One region of the Geobacillus sp. E263 genome, then DNA from elsewhere that is predicted to be linked to it. Evidence: predicted binding sites of a transcription regulator. Region 1 holds the regulator's gene; each other region holds the start of a gene.
What was found. The regulator Rex, encoded in region 1, represses fermentation and respiration genes when NADH is low (regulators of the CRP and FNR family bind a similar motif). The targets are predictions, from matches to a motif close to TTGTGAAATATTTCACAA.
Positions count from the first base shown of each region.

Region 2: the regulator Rex is predicted to act here: its motif matches at 5,177-5,194, upstream of FNL97_RS15635 (DUF3147 family protein).
Region 3: the regulator Rex is predicted to act here: its motif matches at 2,750-2,767, upstream of pflB (formate C-acetyltransferase).

Region 1 is NZ_CP041632.1:3,215,154-3,223,246, reverse strand. It holds gene FNL97_RS16405 (ABC-F family ATP-binding cassette domain-containing protein) at 1-1,583, opposite strand, end outside; gene moaC (cyclic pyranopterin monophosphate synthase MoaC) at 1,708-2,229, shown strand; gene FNL97_RS16395 (redox-sensing transcriptional repressor Rex) at 2,219-2,875, shown strand; gene FNL97_RS16390 (twin-arginine translocase TatA/TatE family subunit) at 2,872-3,027, shown strand; gene tatC (twin-arginine translocase subunit TatC) at 3,048-3,794, shown strand; gene FNL97_RS16380 (YdiK family protein) at 3,809-3,949, opposite strand; gene FNL97_RS16375 (CPBP family intramembrane glutamic endopeptidase) at 3,996-4,730, opposite strand; gene groES (co-chaperone GroES) at 5,013-5,297, shown strand; gene groL (chaperonin GroEL) at 5,380-6,999, shown strand; gene FNL97_RS16360 (cation:proton antiporter) at 7,260-8,093, opposite strand, start outside.
Region 2 is NZ_CP041632.1:3,036,822-3,044,914, forward strand. It holds gene FNL97_RS15610 (SpoIIE family protein phosphatase) at 1-1,291, opposite strand, end outside; gene FNL97_RS15615 (STAS domain-containing protein) at 1,288-1,626, opposite strand; gene FNL97_RS15620 (ATP-binding protein) at 1,648-2,049, opposite strand; gene FNL97_RS15625 (response regulator transcription factor) at 2,331-4,001, opposite strand; gene FNL97_RS15630 (DUF3147 family protein) at 4,353-4,736, opposite strand; gene FNL97_RS15635 (DUF3147 family protein) at 4,751-5,113, opposite strand; gene FNL97_RS15645 (RNA-guided endonuclease InsQ/TnpB family protein) at 6,059-7,141, shown strand; gene FNL97_RS15650 (phosphomannomutase/phosphoglucomutase) at 7,305-8,093, opposite strand, start outside.
Region 3 is NZ_CP041632.1:39,207-47,299, reverse strand. It holds partial or broken gene FNL97_RS00230 (transporter substrate-binding domain-containing protein) at 1-154, shown strand, start outside; gene FNL97_RS00225 (TrmH family RNA methyltransferase) at 161-874, opposite strand; gene FNL97_RS00220 (amino acid permease) at 1,232-2,626, shown strand; gene pflB (formate C-acetyltransferase) at 2,886-5,135, shown strand; gene pflA (pyruvate formate-lyase-activating protein) at 5,191-5,940, shown strand; gene FNL97_RS00205 (DUF8451 domain-containing protein) at 6,191-7,573, opposite strand; gene FNL97_RS00200 (FAD-dependent oxidoreductase) at 7,790-8,093, shown strand, end outside.

The DNA of each region.
Region 1 (8,093 bases):
AAATACTCGGTAATTCCGTCACTAGAAAGCTCATATACTTTCGTGGCAATTCGATTAATAAAATAGCGGTCGTGAGAAACGAATAAAATAGTTCCGGGATATTCGATTAAGGCATTTTCGAGCACTTCTTTACTGTCTAAATCAAGATGGTTTGTCGGTTCGTCTAAAATAAGGAAATTGGCTTTTTGCATCATCAGTTTGGCAAGCGCCAGTCTCGCTTTTTCACCGCCGCTTAAGGCCGATACAGGTTTTAATACATCGTCTCCAGAGAATAAGAAGCTTCCGAGCACGGTGCGGATTTCTTTTTCCGTTTTGTCAGGGTATTCATCCCAAAGTTCATCGAGCACGCGCTTATTCGAGGACAAATCAGCCTGGTTTTGGTCGTAATAGCCGATTTGCACGTTCGAACCGTAACGGAAATGTCCTGATTGCAGCGGAAGTTTGTTTACAATCGCTTTTAACAACGTTGACTTTCCGATTCCGTTCGGTCCGACCAAGGCGATGCTTTCCCCGCGCGTGATGCGGAAACGAATGTTGCGAATGAGCGGCTTGTTCTCATCATATCCGACTGCGACATCTTCAGCGATTAATACGTCATTTCCGCTTTGCCGTTCGATGTCAAAAGAAAAGGAAGCAACTTTTTCGTCTCCTGCTGGTTTTTCCATTCTCTCCATTTTTTCTAACTGTTTTCTCCGGCTTTGCGCACGTCTTGTTGTGGAGGCACGGGCAATATTGCGTTGAATAAAGTCTTGGAGTTTTGCGATTTCTTCTTGTTGTTTTTCATACAGTTTTCGTTCTCGTTCATATTCGGCTGCTTTTTGTTCTAAGTAACGGCTGTAATTTCCTGTGTATCGTTTCAATGTTGTCCGTGACAGCTCATATACTTGGGTGACAACTTTATCGAGAAAGTAGCGGTCGTGGGATACGATAAGAATAGCGCCAGGATATGTTTGCAAGTATTGTTCGAGCCATGTTAATGTTTCAAGGTCTAAATGGTTTGTCGGTTCGTCCAAAATAAGCAAATCAGGCTTCATTAAAAGCAGTTTTCCAAGCGCCAGACGAGTTCGTTGTCCGCCGCTTAACGATTGAACGGGAGTCGTCATATAGTCATATTTCGCAAATTGTAAGCCGTGTAAAATCGAACGAATATCCGCTTCGTATTGATAACCGCCTTGTTCTTTATAGCGTTCTTGCAATGCATCATAATCTTTCAATAATTTTTCATAGCGGGAAGAATCGGCGATTAGATCAGGGTCTCCCATTTGCAGCTCCATCTGGCGCAATTGTTTTTCTATTGTTTTTAGAGGAGCAAATACTGTCATCATTTCTTCCCAAATGGATAAAGAGGAGTGTAGACCGCTATCTTGAGCAAGATATCCGATCGATACTTCTTTTGGTTTGATGATTTCTCCACTATCGTAAGACATCTCACCAGCAATAATTTTTAACAGTGTCGATTTTCCTGCTCCGTTTCTTCCGACGAGCGCAATCCTATCTTTGGATTGTATTTCTAATTTTATATTCGATAAAATAAGGTCAGCACCGAAATATTTTGTTAGTTGATTGACTTGTAAAATAATCATTGTTGTTCACCTCTCGTTTAACAATAATAGTGTAGCGTAATTTGTTTTCTTATCGCAATAAAACAAAACGATAAAAGACAGATGTCTAAAAATAGTGTATAGTTTATAAATGGGGGAGATATGTGTGTCATCATTTACGCATTTTAATGAACAAGGCCGTGCAAAAATGGTCGATATTACGGAAAAAGAGGATACCATTCGAGTAGCGGTAGCACAAACGAGCGTGACCGTAAATAAAGAAATTTACGAGAAAATGACAAATCGCATGATTGAAAAAGGGGATGTGCTTGCTGTTGCGCAAGTAGCCGGCATTATGGCCGCAAAAAAAACGTCTGATTTAATTCCAATGTGCCACCCTCTTATGTTAAAAGGTGTCGACATCCAATTTGCATGGCATGTCGAGGAAGAAAAAGCGCTTTACCAATTGCTGATCACCGTAACGGTAAAAACAAAAGGAAGTACAGGTGTGGAGATGGAAGCGCTGACGGCTGCTTCTGTTTGTGCACTGACCGTGTATGATATGTGTAAGGCGCTAGACAAAGGGATGGTGATTGGCCCAACCTATTTAGTGGAAAAATCAGGTGGGAAATCAGGCCATTATCAACGAGAAAACAGTAGTGTTGGGGGATTTGCGAATGAACAATGAACAACCAAAAATTCCGCAAGCAACTGCAAAACGTTTGCCACTATATTACCGCTTTTTGAAAAATTTACATGCTTCAGGAAAACAACGAGTTTCTTCTGCGGAATTAAGTGAGGCAGTAAAAGTTGATCCCGCGACCATTCGTCGTGATTTTTCCTATTTCGGTGCGCTTGGCAAAAAAGGATACGGATATAATGTCAATTATTTATTATCTTTTTTTCGCAAGACGCTTGATCAAGATGAAATTACCGAAGTGGCGTTATTTGGAGTCGGGAACTTAGGGACAGCGTTTTTAAATTATAATTTTACAAAAAATAATAATACAAAAATTGTGATGGCATTTGATGTCGATCAAAAGAAAGTAGGAAAAGAAGTTGGCGGTGTGCCAGTATATCATTTGGATGAATTGGAAAATCGCCTTCACGAAGGAATTCCTGTTGCGATTTTGACCGTACCGGCTCCTGCCGCTCAATGGATTACGGACCGTCTCGTTCAAAAAGGGATTAAAGGAATTTTAAACTTTACACCTGCTCGATTGAACGTACCGAAACATATTCGTGTCCATCATATTGATTTGGCGGTTGAATTACAATCATTAGTTTATTTCTTAAAAAATTATCCGGCCGATAAAGGAGAGAATAAAAAGTGAAATATTTGTTAATTGTGCTTGTTATTTTATTATTGTTTGGGACGAAAAAACTTCCGGAGCTGGGCAAATCGCTCGGTCAATCGCTGCGGGAATTTAAGGATGCCACTAAAGGATTAACAGACGAGGATGAAAAAAAACCAGACCAATTATGATTTGTTAGGATGATTGAAGTATGGACGATAAAGAAATGTCGGTGTATGAACACCTGGGAGAATTACGAAAGCGACTTATTATTGTTCTTGTGTTTTTTGTCATTGCCCTTATTGCTAGTTTCTTTTTCGTGGAGCCCGTCATTTTATATTTGCAGCGAACGGACGAAGCGAAAGAATTAACGATGAACGCCTTTCGTTTAACAGATCCAATAAAAATTTATTTTCAATTTGCGTTTGTTCTTGCGTTTGTTCTTACCGCGCCAGTTCTGCTTTATCAAATTTGGGCGTTTGTCAGTCCTGGGCTGTATGAAAAGGAACGAAGAGTCACGTTAAGCTACATTCCGATTTCGATCTTTCTCTTTTTAGCTGGCATTAGTTTTGCGTATTTCATCTTATTTCCTTTCGTCGTTCGTTTTATGCAAAATTTAGCGTCCCGTCTCGGCATTCATCAGGTGATAGGGATTAATGAATACTTTGAATTTTTGCTTCATCTGATCTTGCCATTTGGAATTGTATTTCAGCTGCCGGTAGTTGTAATGTTTTTAACAAGGCTTGGCTTGATTACACCGATGCTATTAATAAAGGTGCGCAAATATGCTTATTTAGCATTATTGATTTTAGCGGCGGTCATTACGCCGCCAGATGTGCTGTCACAAGTCATTGTCATGATTCCGCTTTCGATTTTATACGAAGTGAGCATTTGGATTTCGAAAATAGCTTATCGCAAAGCGCTATTGGCGCAGACGGAACAAGAAAACCTCCCGTGAATGCGGCGGGAGGTTCATTTTTTAAAGTAAAGTACTAACAGACGTATCGCAGTTCCAAAATCAAGCGTAGCTATTATCGCAAGAACGATCGTGAAAAAATTCCAAATGGTTTCATCCGCACTTTGAATCGACAAGTAAGTGAATAAGATGCCCATAAGGAAATAGAAAAAAGCGAATTGTAATGGTGACCTTTTCATCGTACTAAAAGCCTCCAATAATGAGTTGTATCTGTTCTGTTTGCCGCATCATTTTTTCTATCTCATCCGCAAATATCGTTTGTATTAATACGACGAACGTATTCATAGTGACGTGGGCAAAAATCGGAACGAAAATACGCTTTGTTTTCGCGTAAAGAAACGCGAAGGTAAATCCCATTGTCGCATACAGCAGCAGGTGTTCGAACTCCATATGGACAACCGCAAATAAAAGAGAACTAACTAGTGCGGAAATGAAGAAATTATATTTTTGATATAGTGTTCCGAAAATAATTTTGCGAAAAATAATTTCTTCTAAAATCGGTCCGATGATAGAAGTAACGACCATCAATAATGGGGTGACTCGAATCATCTCGACAATTCGTTTTGTATTTTCTGAACCGGGCTCGATGCCGAGCAAGCGCCATTCAATATTGGCGGCAATGCTTTGGGCAAACAAGGCTAAAAAGACGCCGCCAATGGCCCACATCCATGCTGCAGATAACGGAACGCTATAACGGGTGTGCCGCTGTTTTATATCTTCACGCAAGAAAAAGAGAATGATGAAGAAGGCAATAGAAAAGCTGATAACCGCCCAATAGCCAGAGGCGATCTCTGTTGCCACAAAGTCATTTTTTGCGTGTTTTCCAACACCGAGAAAATGCAACAATGGGACCCCTGCAATACCTGATAGCTGCATGATGACATACGTAATAATGACATACCAGTAGCGTCGTTTCAATGAAACTTACCCCTTTGCCGATAAAATAATATAGTGATACTTCCCGTATTGTAGCATATCTTCTATAAAAAATGACAAAAAAAGAATGGATTGTTGTTGTTTAGATTTGTGGAAATGTGAAATAATTAAAAAGGGCAGGAAACGAGAAAAAACATATTATTTTTTGGTGTTTCCCACTTGCAAAAAAAAGAGAAGTTCATTAATATTATAAGTGTGTTAGCACTCAGTTAAGACGAGTGCTAATAAGAACGGAGAAAATTATTATCAAGGAGGTTGTTTTCCGTGTTAAAGCCATTAGGTGATCGCGTTGTCATTGAAGTGATTGAAACAGAAGAAAAAACTGCAAGCGGCATCGTATTGCCAGACACTGCGAAAGAAAAACCACAAGAAGGCAGAGTAGTTGCTGTTGGTAAAGGTCGCGTGCTTGACAGCGGTGAACGTGTAGCTCCAGAAGTAGAAGTTGGCGATCGTATTATCTTCTCGAAATATGCTGGTACAGAAGTAAAATATGATGGCAAAGAATACTTAATTTTACGTGAAAGCGATATTTTAGCTGTTATTGGTTAATATAGCGTTGATAACATAGATATGCAAAAATAATACTTAACAAAATACTTAACGATTCTATTTCATAAGGAGGTAACGGGGTATGGCAAAAGAAATTAAATTCAGCGAAGAAGCTCGTCGTGCGATGTTACGTGGTGTGGACAAATTAGCTGATGCGGTAAAAGTAACGTTAGGTCCAAAAGGCCGTAACGTTGTATTAGAGAAAAAATTCGGTTCTCCATTAATTACGAATGACGGTGTAACGATCGCGAAAGAAATCGAATTAGAAGATCCATTTGAAAACATGGGTGCGAAGCTTGTTGCTGAAGTTGCAAGCAAAACAAACGATGTTGCTGGGGACGGTACAACAACGGCAACAGTTTTAGCGCAAGCAATGATCCGCGAAGGATTGAAAAACGTTACAGCTGGCGCTAACCCAATGGGCATCCGTAAAGGTATTGAAAAAGCGGTCGCTGTGGCAGTAGAAGAATTAAAAGCAATCTCCAAACCAATCAAAGGAAAAGAATCGATTGCTCAAGTTGCGGCTATCTCTGCAGCTGACGAAGAAGTTGGCCAATTAATCGCAGAAGCAATGGAACGCGTTGGTAACGACGGTGTTATCACATTAGAAGAATCAAAAGGCTTCACAACAGAATTAGATGTTGTGGAAGGTATGCAATTTGACCGCGGTTATGCATCTCCATACATGATTACAGATACTGAAAAAATGGAAGCAGTGCTTGAAAATCCATATATCTTAATCACAGACAAGAAAATCTCTAACATCCAAGACATCTTGCCTATCTTAGAACAAGTAGTTCAACAAGGCAAACCATTATTAATCATCGCAGAAGATGTCGAAGGCGAAGCACTTGCGACATTAGTAGTGAACAAACTTCGCGGTACATTCACTGCCGTAGCAGTTAAAGCTCCTGGCTTCGGTGATCGTCGTAAAGCAATGCTTGAAGACATTGCAATCTTAACTGGCGGTGAAGTCATCTCCGAAGAACTAGGCCGTGACTTAAAATCTACAACAATCGCATCACTTGGCCGCGCTTCAAAAGTTGTTGTAACAAAAGAAAATACAACAATCGTAGAAGGCGCTGGCGATTCTGAACGCATTAAAGCCCGCATCAACCAAATCCGTGCGCAATTAGAAGAAACTACTTCGGAATTCGACCGCGAAAAATTGCAAGAACGTCTAGCAAAATTAGCTGGCGGCGTAGCGGTAATCAAAGTTGGTGCGGCTACAGAAACAGAATTGAAAGAACGCAAATTGCGCATTGAAGACGCGCTTAACTCTACTCGTGCCGCTGTGGAAGAAGGTATCGTAGCCGGCGGTGGTACAGCATTAATGAACGTATACAATAAAGTTGCTGCGATCGAAGCAGAAGGCGACGAAGCAACTGGTGTGAAAATCGTTCTTCGCGCAATCGAAGAGCCAGTTCGCCAAATCGCACAAAACGCTGGTTTGGAAGGCTCTGTCATTGTTGAACGCTTAAAAACAGAAAAACCTGGTATCGGCTTCAACGCTGCTACTGGTGAATGGGTAGACATGATTGAAGCTGGTATCGTTGACCCAACAAAAGTAACTCGTTCTGCACTTCAAAACGCAGCTTCTGTTGCCGCTATGTTCTTAACAACGGAAGCAGTTGTTGCTGACAAACCAGAAGAAAACAAAGGCGGCAACCCAGGCATGCCTGACATGGGCGGAATGATGTAATCCCTATAAAAAACAAGGAACACTGGGAGTGACCCCGGTGTTCCTTTTCTTTTTGGATAGAGGGAAGAGAAGAAACGGAGTCTACAGTATTTGCATAGAGAGGTCTTCTTTTGGAATGTAAACATCTTTTAGACCGATCGGTTGCATGAATACGTCCCTGAGTTGCCGCTTGTCCGGTAACTGAGCGTCCACTCGGGGGGGAAGCAAATAAGAGATGGATCTGAAGTAAGCGAATGGTAAAGAAGGCGTTGCAGATGCTATTATTTTTCTGCAGTTTCCAGTTGTTCCTTCTGCTTCTCTTTTATTACCTTCTTATCCCATTTAAATACTTTATTGAGTAGTTTATATATACTTTTACTTTCTTTGGCAAAGAGCGGCCCCAATATCGCGAGCATGAGAACGTAAAGTGCGGTAAAAGGAGTTAATATAGGGTTTAACCCCGCTGTAATCCCCAGATTCGCAACAATAATGGAAAATTCCCCACGCGCAGTGATCGTCAAACCAATGTTTGTAGAGGCTTTGTAGGACAATCCAGCCCTTCTCCCAGCGATCGTCCCTGCCACGATATTTGCTATTAGAGTGACGATAACGGCCCCTAATGATAACCAAAACGCATGAATTAAGGTTGACGGTTCAATACTTAAACCGAAACTAAAGAAAAAAATCGCTCCAAAGAAGTCACGGAATGGAACAACTAAATGTGCGATTCGATCACGGTGTTCCGTCTCCGAAAAGACAAGCCCGAGCAGTAAGGCTCCGATGGCTTCAGCGACGTGAATCGTTTCGGAAAAACCGGCAACAAAGAAGAGAGTAGCAAAGATGACGATGATAAATATTTCATCGGATTTGATATTTAACCATTTGTTCAGTAGAGGGGCACCTTTTCGAGCGATGATAAAAAATAGCAACATATAAGCGACAGATGTGAAAACAGATAGGCTGATTCCAAAAAGGGAGGTGGAGCCAGCTAGCAAAACACCTGACATCGTCGTCAAAAATAAGGCAAGGAAGATATCATCAAAAAGGATCATCCCTAAAATGAGCTCTGTTTCAGGATTGGCCGTTCTCTTTAAATCGACAAGCACTTTAGCCAC
Region 2 (8,093 bases), 180 kb from region 1:
GATACGATAACAACCCGATCGGGGCACATCCTTGGTCCAGCTCCTCGACTAAACCGTTTGGATGAAATAAAAAGCCAGGAGGATGACCTGCCGAAGCATATTCAATGAACTTTTCTTTTGTGTTTACCATCGCATAAACGGCAGTAAAATAATACGTATTCATTGGCCCATCTTCATGGTACAACAACTGCATATGTTTATTTAACTCATGAAATACTTCTTGCGGATAAATGCATTTTCGAATAACCCCATTTAATAATGAACGAACGGACATACAAATGAGTGAAGCAGCTACTCCGTTCCCCATCACATCCATCAAAAAGATTCCGTATCGGTCGCTATCAATCCGATACCATGCATACATATCTCCCCCTAATTCTCCTGAAGGGACGTACATACCATATATATCAATCGCTTCCGTTTTAAGCGGCTTGCTCAATACACGTTTTTGCACTTCCTGCGCTAATTTTAAATCATCTTTTAAGCTTGTTGCGGTCTTTTCGTTTTTGATCATATCTGAAAATAGAAAAAGATAAAAAATCAGATGCCCTTCTTTATCATGAATCGCTGTAATCATCGTCTGTTGAGCATACACTTCCCCATTTTTCCGGCGCCCACGCAGACTCCCTCTCCACTGTCCTTTTTCAGCGACAGTTTTCTTAATGGTTTGATAAAAATGTTCATTGTAGTAACCAGAATACAAAAAGTCTAATGATAAACCGATTGCTTCTGACCCGTACCCCGTAATTTCTGTAAAAGCGGGATTAATAAATTGAATAACTCCATTTTCATCTGTAATCAATATAGCCTGTTGTACATGTTCGCACACTTTTTCCGCTAGTAAAAGCTTTTCATTCATTTTTTTTATCTCCGTAATATCCGTAATCACTCCACTTAACATTACTAGCTTTCCATTTTCATCAAATGCAGGAACCGTTTGATCCAAAACCCAACGAACCGTCCCATCCTGTTGATGAATAATGCGATATTCATGTTCAAGACAGCTTCCCTTCCAAAGAGCAGATTGCTTTTTCTCTACCTTTTCTCGATCTTCCGGGTGAATAACTTTTTTCCATAGCTCTACATCTTGATAAAAGGCTTCAGGCTGTATTCCGTAAATCTTCTCGCAAGACGGAGAAACAAAAATAACCCGCCTTTCCGCTAAGTTGGCTAGCCAATAAACTTGGTCCGCTTTATTACAGAGTGTGTTCCATTCGTCAAAAAGTTCCAATAATTCTTTTAACGAAACATTTTTGTCTTTCCTGATTTTTTGCAAATGCGTATGAATCATATCCCATTCTCCATAAAAAAATTAATCGCATCTTTTTCCGTATCGAAAAGTTTAATAAACGAAGCAAACTTAACAATATGGAAAATTTCTTGAAGTGAATCTCGAACCCCTGCGATCACCAGCTCTTTTTGCTGCTTTCTTGCCGTCATGACACTATTGGCAATAATGCCAAGACCAGCGCTATTAATATATTTCACTTGTTCCATATTTAATATGAGATACTCAGCTGGATTTTGAATAAACTTAGCCATCGCTTTTCGAAATTGTTCGGTATTGTTCAAAGTAATATCTTCATTCCATACGAAAACATCAATTAGTTCATGCTGTGCACCCATATTCCGTTCCTCCAACAGTCGTCAATGAGCTTTATATTTACACATATAAAACAATACGTTATTCCCTTTTTGTTCAATATAAACATCGTCTACAATATGAGTGATAAGCTGCAACCCCCTGCCGCGCAAGCCTTTGTTGACCTCATCCTTTCTTGTAATGTCAAATTTCTTTCCATGTTGCTTTACACCAATAATCAAATTCTCTTTTCCACATTTCCAAAATACTTCAAAAGGCAGCTGGTTTGTTTTTTGACAATATTCATACGCGTTCGTACACGCTTCCTCCGTTGCTAATCGAAGAAAGAGACAATCACGTGGCAAAAATCCCATTTCACTTGCGATTTGCTCGGTTATATCCATCGCTTTCATAATATCAGAACCTGCCATTACTGTGATATTTCTCCTTATACTTATACTTTCCATCAATATTCCCCCTATTTCTTCTATTAATATGTGTGCTAAATAGTACTTTTGTAAGTACGATAACACTTTCTATTCATAGGGGATGAGCATCTTTATAACAACACAGCAACATTGCACTATGTTCGCTTCTATATGTTTATTATAACTAAATACCTAGTTCTTATATACTATTAATGATTATAATACAAATTTATTTTGCTTCCTATTTCCTATATACCAAAACATTTCCATGTTAAACAAGCAGAAAATAAAAAAGGAACATCATCGATCCATAATTTTGTCTAATGATGTTCCTCATTGATAACTTTACGATTGTTTAACTGATATACAAGAGCAATTAGCTGAGAACGGTCGTTTACCCCTATTTTTTGAAAAATATTTGTAATATGGTTTTTCACCGTATGAATGCTAATAAATAATCGATCCGCAATTTCGCGGTTGCTGCATCCTTGGACTAATAAGTTTAACACATCCATCTCCCGGGTCGTTAAGCGTTCCGATAGCATATCGATATTCAATTCTTGCTTTGGCGTCTGATAAGTATTTTGCTTCATGACCATTGTGCCGATCCCTATTAATGCCGCAACATATACTTCCGCTTCTTTTGCAGCCTCGATATCTTTCAAATGAACAGCCATCACGCCGTGCACATGTTCATGAACCGAAAATGAAATTTCCATTACAGTCCCAAACTTTGTTTCACGCAGCTTCGGTATATTTTCTAGCAGTCTTTTTTCAGTAGAAAAGTAGCGTTGGCAAACATCTTCATAATATTCTGTTACTTGTTGTTCTGAAATGGCGCCACAATGAACCTTTACTTTCCTTTTATGATCGGCTAACACTGTAAATGCGAAATCACCGTACGCCAGTTCCGCAACAAAATCCGTCATCATCCGTATAATTTCATCGGTATCTTTTACAACATTCATTGCCTGGCCAATTTCTATTAACATCGATAATCTCATGAAATGTCGATCCATTTTTATGTAAGCTAATTCATATTTGGAATGTAATTGCCAATATTTCATGAGAATAGCGCCGATTTGGACTGCCTCTTTCGGTAATGAACGTTTTGTTTGACTGCCGATCACAATCCATCCTTCTACTTCATCGTTGTGCAAAATCGGATATACCACAACAGTACTCGGTTTTATTCCATTTTTCACGAAAAAAGCAAAACGTGGGTCAAGCGCGGCATTTTCAACACAAACAACATTGTGCGAATGAAATAGGGAGTTTGATAGTGGAGGAAAAGCGGTTTTTATCTGCTGATTCCAAAGCTGTTCTGCCTTTTCTCCCACAGCGTGTGCAACAACCCATTCGCGATTTTGCCGTTTTATATACAATGAAAAATCTATATCAGAGTCTATCTTTTGAAACATATGTAAAAAATCGTCCATATGTAAAGAAAACTGTTGCGCACGATCCACTGCCGTATCTAATAAATAGAAGTACTGTTCGTAATGTTGTTTTTGTCTATTATTGCTAATAAACTCGCCACATATTGTTGCCATTTTTTCAATATCATTTAACTTTTTTTCCACCGACGATATCGTTTGCTCTTTTGTTTGTTCAATGGCTTGAAGCCATATTTGTGAGTCAGGGAAACGAAAACACTGCTCCTTGATCATCAGTTTTGTCTCTTCTTCAATAAACGCACCTGCCCAAATCCAATACTCGACTTTTTGTTCCACTAGTACAGGTGCGACAATTGCCTTTACTCCCCAATACCCTGTCTGAACAACCATCGGACGTTGCCATTCGGTATAGTCATTCGGAAAACATGAAGGAGGAAACGGCTTATCTGGAGAAAAAAGTACAAGCTCCGCTAATTCCGTTATATTTGAGACTTTTGTAACAGGTTGATGCTGTAAATCAAGCATAATAATGCTTAACTCCGTGAGTGCTGCATATGCATCTTGAACATGCTGCAAAAAATCTTTAATATTCAATTCCTCCTCAACTCACTTACTTGTAATATTGTCATCCTTATCTATTATTTACGTATAAGTAAAGCGAAGTCAAGTTTAGGAAAATAAGGATAGATAATTCAACTATATAGTCCTATTTTCATATGTTCAATATCATAAGTCGATCTCTTAATAATCTTTTAGTCTTGAAATGCCGATGGATCAAAACCATCAGTTAACAGGCAAACAACCTCTACCATTTTCCATCTATTGTTTACGATTCTATTAATTCAATCTTTCATAACATATAAAAGGCCCGGCACGTTCGTATCATGCCAGGCTTCTGTATTCGTTACTCATGGCTCCATTGTTTTTCGGTCTGCCACCTCTTTATCAATGTTCCAATTTGATATTTGATGCTCTATTTTCTTTTTTATGATCCCGCATGTATACAAGGAATAACGAACTTGCAAACCATGTAATCAAACCAGAGATAAAACTTCCCCACCAATTTTGTGTAAGTTGTAGAGAAAATAAAACCGTTAACACACAAATGAAACCACCAATCATCCCATAAACAGATCCTTGTGCAGTTTTCGCTGCATCTTTAGAACCTTTCTTCATGCCAACCATCATCACAGCAATAACCATAACGGCTGGAAATGCGGCAAAAATTCCCCCGATAACTTTCCATGGTAATAGTTTTGCCGTTACATAACTTAACACAACAGCTGATCCTCCGAATAAAAAACGGAAAAATAAATCACGTCTATCCATACAATCACCTTTAATTAAAAATATCCTGAAATGACAGCAAAAATGATGGAAATGAGAAACCATCCAGCTATTGATTGTGTAAGTCCACGTTTCCAACCTTGCTTAGTACAAAAGTAAACGACCCCTATTGCACACATAATATTGATGAACATCCCAACAACGGCTCCTTGGGATAGAACAATCGACTTTTCCACTAATTCACTGCCCTTTGCATCGAGCCGAAGTGTCAGTAATGCTGCTAAAAATACAGCGGGAAAGGCAGCAAAAATTCCTCCTATTTTCGGCCCTAATTTTCTCGAGATAATGGTAGAAGCGACGACCGCGCCTCCCCCTAATAAAAATCGAATAACTATTCCACTAATTGATAATGACTCCAAGATAGATTCATCCTTTCTTTGGTGACCAATCTAGTGAGGTAAATATTATTTTTATATATTTATTTGTGATTATTTTCACGTATATATTGTAAACGATAATAAAACAAACGCTTGTGAACTTTTATTTAATTTTTTTCTTGTAACGCTTACACTTCTAAATTGTGACAAATATTTGAATAAAACTTATTTTTTTCTTACTCCCAACCATGGCGGCAAATATTTTTATAGTAAATCGATTTAATCATCATATGAACAACGTAAATGCAAACATTCAAAAACAGCATGGCTAGCTGGAACATCAATGAACATTCTGAACTGAAAAAATCTACAAGAGAAAGAGGGAATGCCTCCTTTTGGCTATCTTATCTCCGAATATTCAATATCCTAATTTTGGAAATACAAACGCTTAACCTACAACTTGTCTAATCAAACTTATTATTCTGCTCATATATTAATATCGAATCTTAATTAAATTAAAAGAGGGGAAACATATGTCAAAAGATTGAGGAGAAAAATGTAAAGATCACCATAAGCCAAAGATAAGATGTGGTTGTATTAATGGGCAAGCGGTGACAGTGAATGGACCTGCAACACCAGGACCTCCAGGAGCCGGTGCTATTATTCCGTATGCATCTGGAACAACTCCTGTTGCACTGTCTACAACTGATGTTGCAGGTGTAATAGTTAGTACTGGAGCTATCCTTGGATTCGGAAGTTCTGCGCCAACTGTTGACCTTAGTGCAGGAACACTAAATCTAGGCACCGCCGCCATAAACATTCCTGACTTCGCATTTGTGGTTCCTCGTGCCGGAACAGTCACGAGAACATCCGCCGGAAGCCCACTGCTTTAGCTGTGGAAGGAAGGCGGGGTTTATATTTTCAGTATATATTGAATTTTTCGTTCAATATAAGTACACTGGATTTAGAAAGGTAGGTGAATCAAGAATGCTCTGCACTCTCAAGATTAAATTAATGCCAACTCTTGAACAGTTTCATGCGCTGCTGGAAACAATGAAACGGTTTAACCAAGCATGCAACTATATTAGCGAGATTGCTTTTCGCTCCAGAACCTTTTCCAAAACGAAAATCCAGCGGCTTTGCTACTATGACGTCAGGGAAAAATTTGGCCTCTCTGCCCAAATGACCGTTCGTGCCATCGGCAAAGTGTCGGAAAGCTATCGTTTGGATAAAAAAACCTTGCATAACTTTAAAGAAACCGGTGCCATCGTGTATGATGAAAGAATCCTGTCCTTTAAAGGGTTAGAGTATGCTTCCATCCTTACCTTGCAAGGAAGAATGGAAATCCCTATGGTTATTAGCCGCTACCATCAAGGTTTGCTGTGCGGCAACCGTGTTCGGGGTCAAGCCGATTTAGTCCTTCAAAACGGTATTTTTTATTTACTGCTCGTGGTGGACGTTCCCGAAGGCCAGCCCAATTCCGAAAACGGATTTATCGGTGTGGACCTTGGCATCATTAATATCGCCGTCGATAGCACCGGTGAGGTATTTTCCGGCTCGAAGGTCAACGGGCTGCGCCGCCGCCATGCGAAACTTCGCGCCAAACTCCAAAAGAAAGGCACCAAGTCAGCGAAACGCCTGCTTAAAAAGCGTTCCAAGAAGGAAAAACTATTTGCCCGTGATGTGAACCACTGCATTAGTAAGAAGATTGTTGAAAAGGCAAAGGCACTCGGATGCGGCATTGCCCTTGAAGATTTAAAGGGCATCCGCCAACGCACCGAGAAAACGGTTAAAAAGCAACAGCGTCGTCAACACTCTTCTTGGTCTTTTTATCAGTTGAGAAAGTTTATTGAGTATAAAGCGGCGATCGCTGGCGTGCCGGTGGTATTGGTTCATCCAAAAAATACTTCCCGCACCTGTCCGGTTTGCGGACATGTGGCCAAAGAAAACAGACCGTCAAGGGATCAGTTTTGTTGTCGAGCTTGTGGGTACGCTGCCCCTGCCGACAACGTGGCTGCGGAAAACATCCGCAGGGCTGCTGTCAACCAGCCGAACGCGGCAGCCAATTAGGCTAGCTGCAAGTCCACGGCTTTAGCCGTTGGGTAGTTGACTTTTTATGGTCAATAAGTGACACGACATAACTGCAAAAAAGGAAAACGGCACCGTCCCGAACAGTCTACGCTGTTCGGGCCAGCGCCGATAATCGGTGATCCGATTTCAATCGTGCCCTGCATCACCATGTGATGGTCAAGTTAAGCGGCGGGTTGCTGAGTACGTCAGCCAGCTGCTGTTTGATATCGGCCAATGTCTCCGGCGACTTGGCTTCGGCGCGCAGAACAAGGATAGGCTGCGTATTCGACGGACGCACCAATCCCCAACCATCCTTGAACTGAATGCGGGCGCCGTCCACGTCCACGACCTTATGGCTGCTTGCAAACCGCTGTTTGACCGCGGCGATGGCTTCCGCCTTCTTCTCTTCCGGACAAGGCACGCGCGTCTCCGGAGTGGCTTGATATCGCGGCACGTCGGCAAATAGCTGCGACAGCTTGCGGTTATCATTGGAGAGTATGCGCAACAGCCGCCCCGCCGCGTACAAGGCGTCATCATAGCCGTAGAACTCGTCATTGAAGAACAGATGTCCGGACATTTCACCTGCAAACGGAATCTCTGGCCGGCTGCGCAGTGTCGCCTTAATATGTGAATGGCCAGTGCGATGGAAGAACGGTTTGCCGCCAAGCCGTTCGATTTCCTCGACCAACGCCTGCGAACACTTGACCTCAACCGGCGCTTCGGCTCCTGGATAGCTGCGGAGAATCTCACGCCAGAATAAAATCATCAATTGGTCGCCCCAGAGGATGTTTCCTTCCTCGTCGACGACGCCCAATCGGTCACCGTCGCCATCGAATGCCACACCGAGATCCGCCTTTTCCCGTCGCACCACGTCAATTAAATCCTTCAGATTCTCCGGCACTACCGGATCTGGATGGTGATTAGGGAATGTCGGGTCGGATTCGCAATACAA
Region 3 (8,093 bases), 300 kb from region 1:
TGAGTTTTACGGGCTGATGTTCCCAAAAGGAAGCGACTTGAAGCCAAAAGTGGACGAAGCGACAAGGTTTTTTACGGACCACAACAGCAAAAAGCTGGTCTTCGCCATGCTGTTTCCATCCGCAAACAAAAAAGAATCCTTCCCTCGCATTTAGGGAAGGCTAAACAGAACGACCCAGCTGCTTTGCCAGCCGTTCGCGAATGCGCGGATTTAACGTTTGCCACATCCATTTTTCAAATAGCTCCTTTTTTTCTTGAAATGGTAAATAGTAGCGCTCGCCTGCTTGTTGGCGCGCTCTCTCGGTTACATCATATAACGAAAGCGCTGCCGCCACTGATATATTAAAACTTTGGACAAACCCATACATTGGAATCATAAACGTCGCATCAGCGGCACGAATCGCCTCTTGCGACACACCGCTATGCTCGTTGCCAAATAGAAGCGCCGTCGGCCGCGACACATCGATGTCGCCAAGGCGAAGCGTTCCCTCGCCGAGATAGCTGGCATACACTTGATACCCTTTTGCTTGCAGCTCTTTAATCGTCGTTACAATATCCGGTTTTTGCTGCAGCGTCAGCCATTTATCGGCATGTCGCGTCACAAGCGGGTTCGGCTGAAACGGCGCTTTTCCAGTGACGACATACACATCCTGCACGCCAAACGCTTCCGCTGTCCGCAACACCGCCGCTTGGTTATGCGGATCGTCGACTGCTTCAGTCAATACCGTAATATAACGCGTCCGCTTTTGAAGTACATCATACATCCGCTTTAACCGTTCCGGTAAAATCATTTCCCAAATAAGACGCGTTTCTTCCGTCAACACCCCTTCTTTTTGCAGCTGTTCAATGAACGCTTTTGCTTCTTGCTCGTTCATTGCCATCACCTTCGTTTCCTCTTATATTTGCTTAGAACGAATCTCATTGTACAAAATTTTGACAATGCGAGCAAACACAACAAGCCGAAAAACTTCTTAATAAATCCATACATTCCCATTTTTTTATTGCCTATCATGAACCATAATACATATTACAAAGCAAATGATATATTTATTAGAATATTATTAATTTTATTTAAATAACAAAGATACCACTTATTTCATATATAAATACATTTACAAATATTTATCCAGCATGTACTATATTAAATGTAAACGCTTTAAAAATTTTTTAAAATAATTTATTTTTTTATTTGCTTTTTACAAAATTGTCCCGATCGATAGGAGGAAACGATTATGCAAACTCCAAAAAATGAACAAAAATTACATCGTGGATTAGAGGAAAGACATATTTCTCTTATGTCTCTTGGAGCCGCGATTGGGGTCGGTCTATTTCTTGGCTCTGCATCTACCATCAAACTCGCGGGACCAGCCATTTTGCTTGCTTATGCGATAAGCGGCGCGGTCATGTTCTTGATTATGCGCGCTCTCGGAGAGATGGCTGTGGAAAATCCCGTCGCCGGTTCATTTAGCCGATATGCACACGACTATTTAGGTCCGCTTGCTGGTTATTTAACCGGGTGGAACTATTGGTTTTTATGGGTAGTTACTTGCATCGCGGAAATCACCGCTGCCGGCATTTATATGCAATTTTGGTTCCCTGATACGCCAAGATGGATATGGGCGCTAGCCGCTTTAATAATGATGACATTAATCAATTTCCTCGCTGTCAAGGCGTACGGGGAATTAGAATTTTGGTTTGCGCTTATTAAAATTGTCACCATTGTATTTATGATCATCGTTGGCTTGGGTATGATTCTGTTCGGAATCGGCAATGGCGGAGTCGCCACAGGCATCAGCAACCTTTGGGAACATGGCGGATTTCTCCCGAACGGCTTTACCGGTGTGTTAATGTCTTTGCAAATGGTGATGTTCGCCTACTTAGGAATTGAAATGCTCGGCGTTACGGCCGGCGAAGTGAAAAATCCGGAAAAATCGCTGACCAAAGCGGTCAATAGCGTATTTTGGCGCATTTTAATTTTCTACGTGGGCGCATTATTTGTCATCATGTCCATTTACCCTTGGAACGAAATCGGCGAAAAAGGAAGCCCGTTTGTCTTAACATTTGAAAAAATCGGCATTCACGCCGCTGCGGGAATCATCAACTTTGTCGTTTTAACGGCTGCGTTGTCTTCCTGCAACAGTGGAATTTTCAGCACAAGCCGCATGCTCTTCAACTTGGCTGAGCAAAAAGAAGCACCGCCTTCCTTCGCTAAACTGACAAAGCGCGGAATTCCAGGCGTCGCCCTCATCGTCACGGCGTTAGCGATGTTAGTCGGTGTGTATTTAAACTACGTTTCCGAAAAAGTATTCCAATGGGTCACAAGTGTCGCGACATTTGGCGCGATTTGGACATGGGCGATTATTTTGCTTTCGCAATTGCACTTCCGTAAACGCTTAAGCCCAGAAAAGCAAAAACAATTAAAGTATAAAATGCCGCTTTATCCTTATAGCTCTTATATCGCTCTCGCCTTTTTAGTCGGAGTTGTCGGTTTAATGGCATATTTCCCTGACACACGAATCGCACTTATCATTGGACCAGCCTGGCTCATCTTGCTCGTTGTCGTCTATTATGCAAAAGGCATGCATAAGCGCCATGCCTACCCTTCTGATAAAAAACAAGTTAGCTAAACAACCGTCTCCATCCCTTTTATAGGGATGGAGATGTTTATTTTTTTACATCCTTCTCCATGTTCATTGATGATCCTTTCTCCCTTCCCCCTGTTACATACCAACACCATCATTCATTTAATATTGTTCAATATTTCACAAACTATTCAATAATAGATAGTTCTAGGCGCCAATAAATATAGTATTGTATAGTTGAAATCTGTTATATATATATTTTTTCAGCCTGTTATAGTTACAGGCGATTGGGAGGGGATCTGTTATGAAACAAGCTACTGCTGTATTAGACCCGTGGCGAAATTTTAAAGGGTCAAAATGGAAAAAGTCCATTGACGTCCGTGACTTTATTTTAAACAACGTCACCGTTTACTATGGGGATGAGTCATTTCTAGAAGGGCCTACAGAAGCGACGAAGAAACTATGGGAACAAGTGATGGAATTGTCGAAACAAGAACGCGAAAAAGGCGGCGTTCTCGATATGGATACATCCATTGTTTCCACCATCACTTCCCACAGACCGGGTTATTTAAACAAAGACTTGGAAAAAATTGTTGGTTTTCAAACAGATAAACCGTTTAAGCGCGCATTAATGCCGTTCGGAGGCATCCGCATGGCGCAACAATCATGCGAAGCATACGGCTACAAAGTAAGCGACGAAGTGAAAAAAATTTTTACCGAATACCGAAAAACCCATAACCAAGGTGTGTTTGACGTTTACACCGAAGAGATGAAATTAGCGCGCAAAGCGGGAATTATCACCGGCCTTCCAGACGCATACGGACGCGGCCGCATTATTGGCGACTATCGCCGCGTGGCGTTATACGGTGTCGATCGTCTGATTGAAGAAAAACAAAAGGATTTGAAAAACACTGGCGCAAGAACGATGACGGAAGACATTATCCGCCTTCGCGAGGAAATTGCTGAACAAATTCGCGCGTTAAACGAATTGAAACAAATGGCATTAAGCTACGGTTACGACATTTCCGAACCAGCGCAAAACGCACACGAAGCATTCCAATGGCTCTATTTCGCTTATCTTGCCGCTATTAAAGAACAAAACGGCGCAGCGATGAGCTTAGGCCGCGTGTCCACCTTCTTAGACATTTATATCGAACGCGACCTACAAGAAGGTACGCTAACAGAAAAAGAAGCGCAAGAACTTGTCGACCATTTTGTGATGAAATTGCGCCTTGTCAAATTCGCCAGAACACCGGAATATAACGAACTATTCAGCGGCGACCCGACATGGGTAACAGAATCGATCGGCGGAATGGCGATCGATGGTCGTCCGTTAGTCACGAAAAACTCGTTCCGCTTCCTTCATACGTTGGATAACTTAGGACCTGCGCCAGAGCCAAACTTAACGGTACTTTGGTCGAAACAATTGCCGGAAGCGTTCAAAGAATATTGCGCGAAAATGTCGATAAAAACAAGCTCGATTCAATATGAAAACGACGACTTAATGCGCGTGGAATTCGGCGATGACTACGGAATTGCTTGCTGCGTATCGCCAATGAGAATTGGCAAGCAAATGCAATTTTTCGGAGCGCGCGCCAACCTTGCGAAAGCATTGTTATATGCGATTAATGGCGGCGTTGATGAAAAATTAAAAATACAAGTTGGTCCTGAGTTTGCGCCAATTACATCCGAATATTTAGATTACGATGAAGTCATGCGTAAGTTTGATCATGTACTTGAATGGCTTGCGGAACTTTATATTAATACACTCAATGTCATTCATTACATGCACGATAAATATTGTTATGAACGCATTGAAATGGCGCTTCATGATTCGCATATTTTACGCACGATGGCAACTGGTATCGCCGGACTATCGGTTGTCGCTGATTCGTTAAGTGCGATCAAATACGCAAAAGTCAAACCGATTCGAGATGAAAACGGCATTGCCGTTGATTTTGACATCGAAGGAGATTTCCCGAAATACGGAAATAACGATGATCGCGTCGACCAAATTGCGGTTGATTTAGTCGAACGTTTTATGACGAAATTGAAAAAACATAAAACGTATCGCGATTCGAAACATACGTTATCGATTTTAACGATTACATCGAACGTCGTATACGGGAAAAAGACAGGAAATACGCCAGATGGCCGTCGCGCTGGCGAACCGTTTGCCCCGGGAGCGAACCCGCTGCACGGCCGTGACACGAAGGGAGCGCTCGCTTCGTTAAGCTCTGTCGCGAAATTGCCATTTGAACATGCATTAGATGGCATTTCTAATACGTTCTCAATCGTGCCGAAAGCTTTAGGAAAAGAAGAACATGCCCGTGTTCGCAACCTTGTCGCCATTTTAGATGGTTACATGGAAAAAGGCGGACACCATCTCAACATTAACGTGTTGAATCGTGAAACGTTATTAGATGCAATGGAACATCCAGAAAAATATCCGCAATTAACGATTCGCGTCTCTGGATATGCCGTCAACTTCATTAAACTAACTCGTGAACAACAAATTGACGTCATTAACCGCACATTCCACGAAACGATGTAACGATCTCCCCCTCCTTCTTGAGGGGGGATATTTCTCTTAGGAAGGAGACCATCCGATGAAAGGGTTTATTCATTCGATTGAGACATGCGGCACTGTCGACGGCCCAGGCCTTCGCTATGTCATCTTCACACAAGGATGCTTGCTGCGCTGTCAATATTGTCATAACGCCGACACATGGGAAATCGGAAAAGGAAAAGAAATGACCGTAGAAGAAATTATCGATGATGTAAAAACGTATTTGCCGTTTATCAACGCTTCCGGCGGCGGAATTACCGTCAGCGGAGGGGAACCTTTGTTGCAAATCGACTTTTTAATCGAGCTATTTAAAGCATGCAAAAAACTCGGCATTCATACAGCGATCGATTCGTCAGGAGGATGCTACACAGCGGAAGCGTCGTTCCAGCAAAAATTAAACGAATTGCTTTCCTATACGGATTTAATTTTGCTTGATTTAAAACATATCGATGAAAAAAAACATCGGAAACTGACAGGAAAAACAAATCAACATATTTTACAATTTGCTCGGTTCTTATCCGAAAAAAACGTTCCTGTTTGGATCCGGCATGTTCTCGTTCCAACCATTACAGACGACCCGAATGATTTGCGCAGTCTCGCCGCTTTTATTCGCACGTTAAATAATGTAGAAAAAATTGAAATTCTCCCATATCATAAATTAGGAGTATACAAATGGAAAGCGCTTGGATTGAAGTATCCTTTGGAAGGAATTGAACCTCCTTCGGAAGAAAGCGTACAAATGGCCCAACAAATCTTAAATGGAACGGAAAATAGCACGCCTCTTACGTAATGTAAGAGTTTTTTTCTGATTTCACATATATATAGATAATCTAACACCTATATTATGTTTAGAAGATCAGCAAATGGCTTTCTCAATTCCTTCGCCGCAGAGTGGGACTTTGGGATATACACACAGAAAAAGGATGGCTCACCGCGCTTTACCAGCGAACATAGGAGCCATCCTTTTTCGATGGAGAAGGCTTGTTGTAAACTCCTTTAAACGACTGACAATAATATGAACTAAATCGATGGGGCAACCTCTATTCTGGCGCTTTCATATATGCCTGTCTCGGATGATTCGGTTGGTCAGGATATTTCAAGCAAATTTTCCCTTCCTCTAATAATTTCCCTAAATAGTTGTTCCTTAATCCGTCCGGTGTTCTCTCCAACAGAGCCGCTAATTCCTTTAACATCAGCGGTCTTAGCGCACAAAGCTGCAAAATAATATTTTCCATCACACTTGGAGGCAATCGTTTTTTCCTTCTCGCCAACTCCGCAATGTTCCATAGTTTTTCATCGATTTCGCTCTTCTCTTTGTACAGATCAGATGAAGATGGTTCATTATTTATGGAGTCCGAACCTTTATTTATGAAGTTAGGTTCGTTATTTACGGAGTCAGCATCGTTATTTACGAAGTCAACGCCGTTATTTATGGAGTTTGGCGATTTATTTACGGAGTTGTCTTGTTTATTTACGGACTTTTCTTCGCTATTTATAGAGCTATCTTCGTTATTTACGGAGTTTTGTTGCTTATTTATGGAGTTCAAGTCTTCTTCCGTTAATGTAAGATCCATTTCACTATCATCATGCTGTTCTATATCTTGATATATATCTGTTTCATATGATGCAGCTGTTTCATCTGGAAAATCGAACGGATATAATATCACGACAGTTCGTTCTGGATTCGAATGTTGAATAAATTCAGGCTGCTTGTATTGAGGGTTGCTCCATGTTGTAACAATATGCTTTAACCCGAAACCAGCCCGCTTGCAAAGACCGATCAAAATAAACATTTTAAACAAATTCGGATTGCGAAGATTGCTCATATGACCGGAAAGAGCAGAATCAATCGGAATGCGAAATAATCCTGGATTGGCAAAGCGAAACACACCGTTTTCTTTTTCTACAATAATCCCGCCTTCTCCTAAATAATCCGCATGAACAATCGCGTTTACAAGCGCCTCGTGCAGCGCAATTTGCATGGAGCGATCCATATCATTATTTTTAAGCTGTGAGATCACTTTAAAATAAAAATCGTATAAGTTGCCAGACCATGTACCATCTTGAGAGGTGAATCGCTTTGTCCAATCGTTCGTTACTATACCGTTCAAACTTTCCCGATATTCGAGAAAATATTGCGGTAAAACTTCTGTAATAATCCGTTCCTCACTAAACATCAATAACCCTGCTAATGTAACTCCTTCTTTGCTGCTATCTCGCAATTTTCCCCATGCACCGATCTTGTATAAAAATTCTTTCGTCTCCAACCCATTCCATGGATGGTTTGGCTTGACAGCTGCAAACTTTTCCCGGTAGCTTTTCACCGATTCAAAATTTAATTCATGCAGTCCATAGTGTTCCAAAATGGAACTATCATGCCAAACAGTTGAATTCCCATCATAAAAACTTGAATATTTATTCACTTCCGATCTTCCTTTAATTATTATTTTATAAAAATATTTACTTCCTTCTTTATTCTTATTGTATCATCTTTCGTTTTCGTTGCGTGTAGTTGCCAAAAAAAGAAGAAAGAAGATGCCCAACACGTTTATTGCATGTTGGAAAATAGATGGATAGTTTTTCTAAAAGTGAGCAAAACTAATATAAATTAAAACACAGTAAGGGGGATTTTGTTACATATGCTATCTCTTCCTTCATCACTAGAGCCGTATTGGCGGACATCTGTCAAGCTTCCATCGTTTCCGAAACTAGAAGAAGATATTCGCACCGATGTCGCCATTATCGGCGGAGGAATTTCTGGTATCACGACCGCTTATTTGCTCGCTAAACAGGGAGTGCGCGTCACTTTATTAGAAGCGGATCGTCTTCTGAACGGAACGACAGGGCATACGACCGCGAAAATTACTGCTCAGCATGATATCATTTATGATGAATTAATCAACCACCTTGGACAGGAAAAGGCGAAACTGTACTACGAAGCAT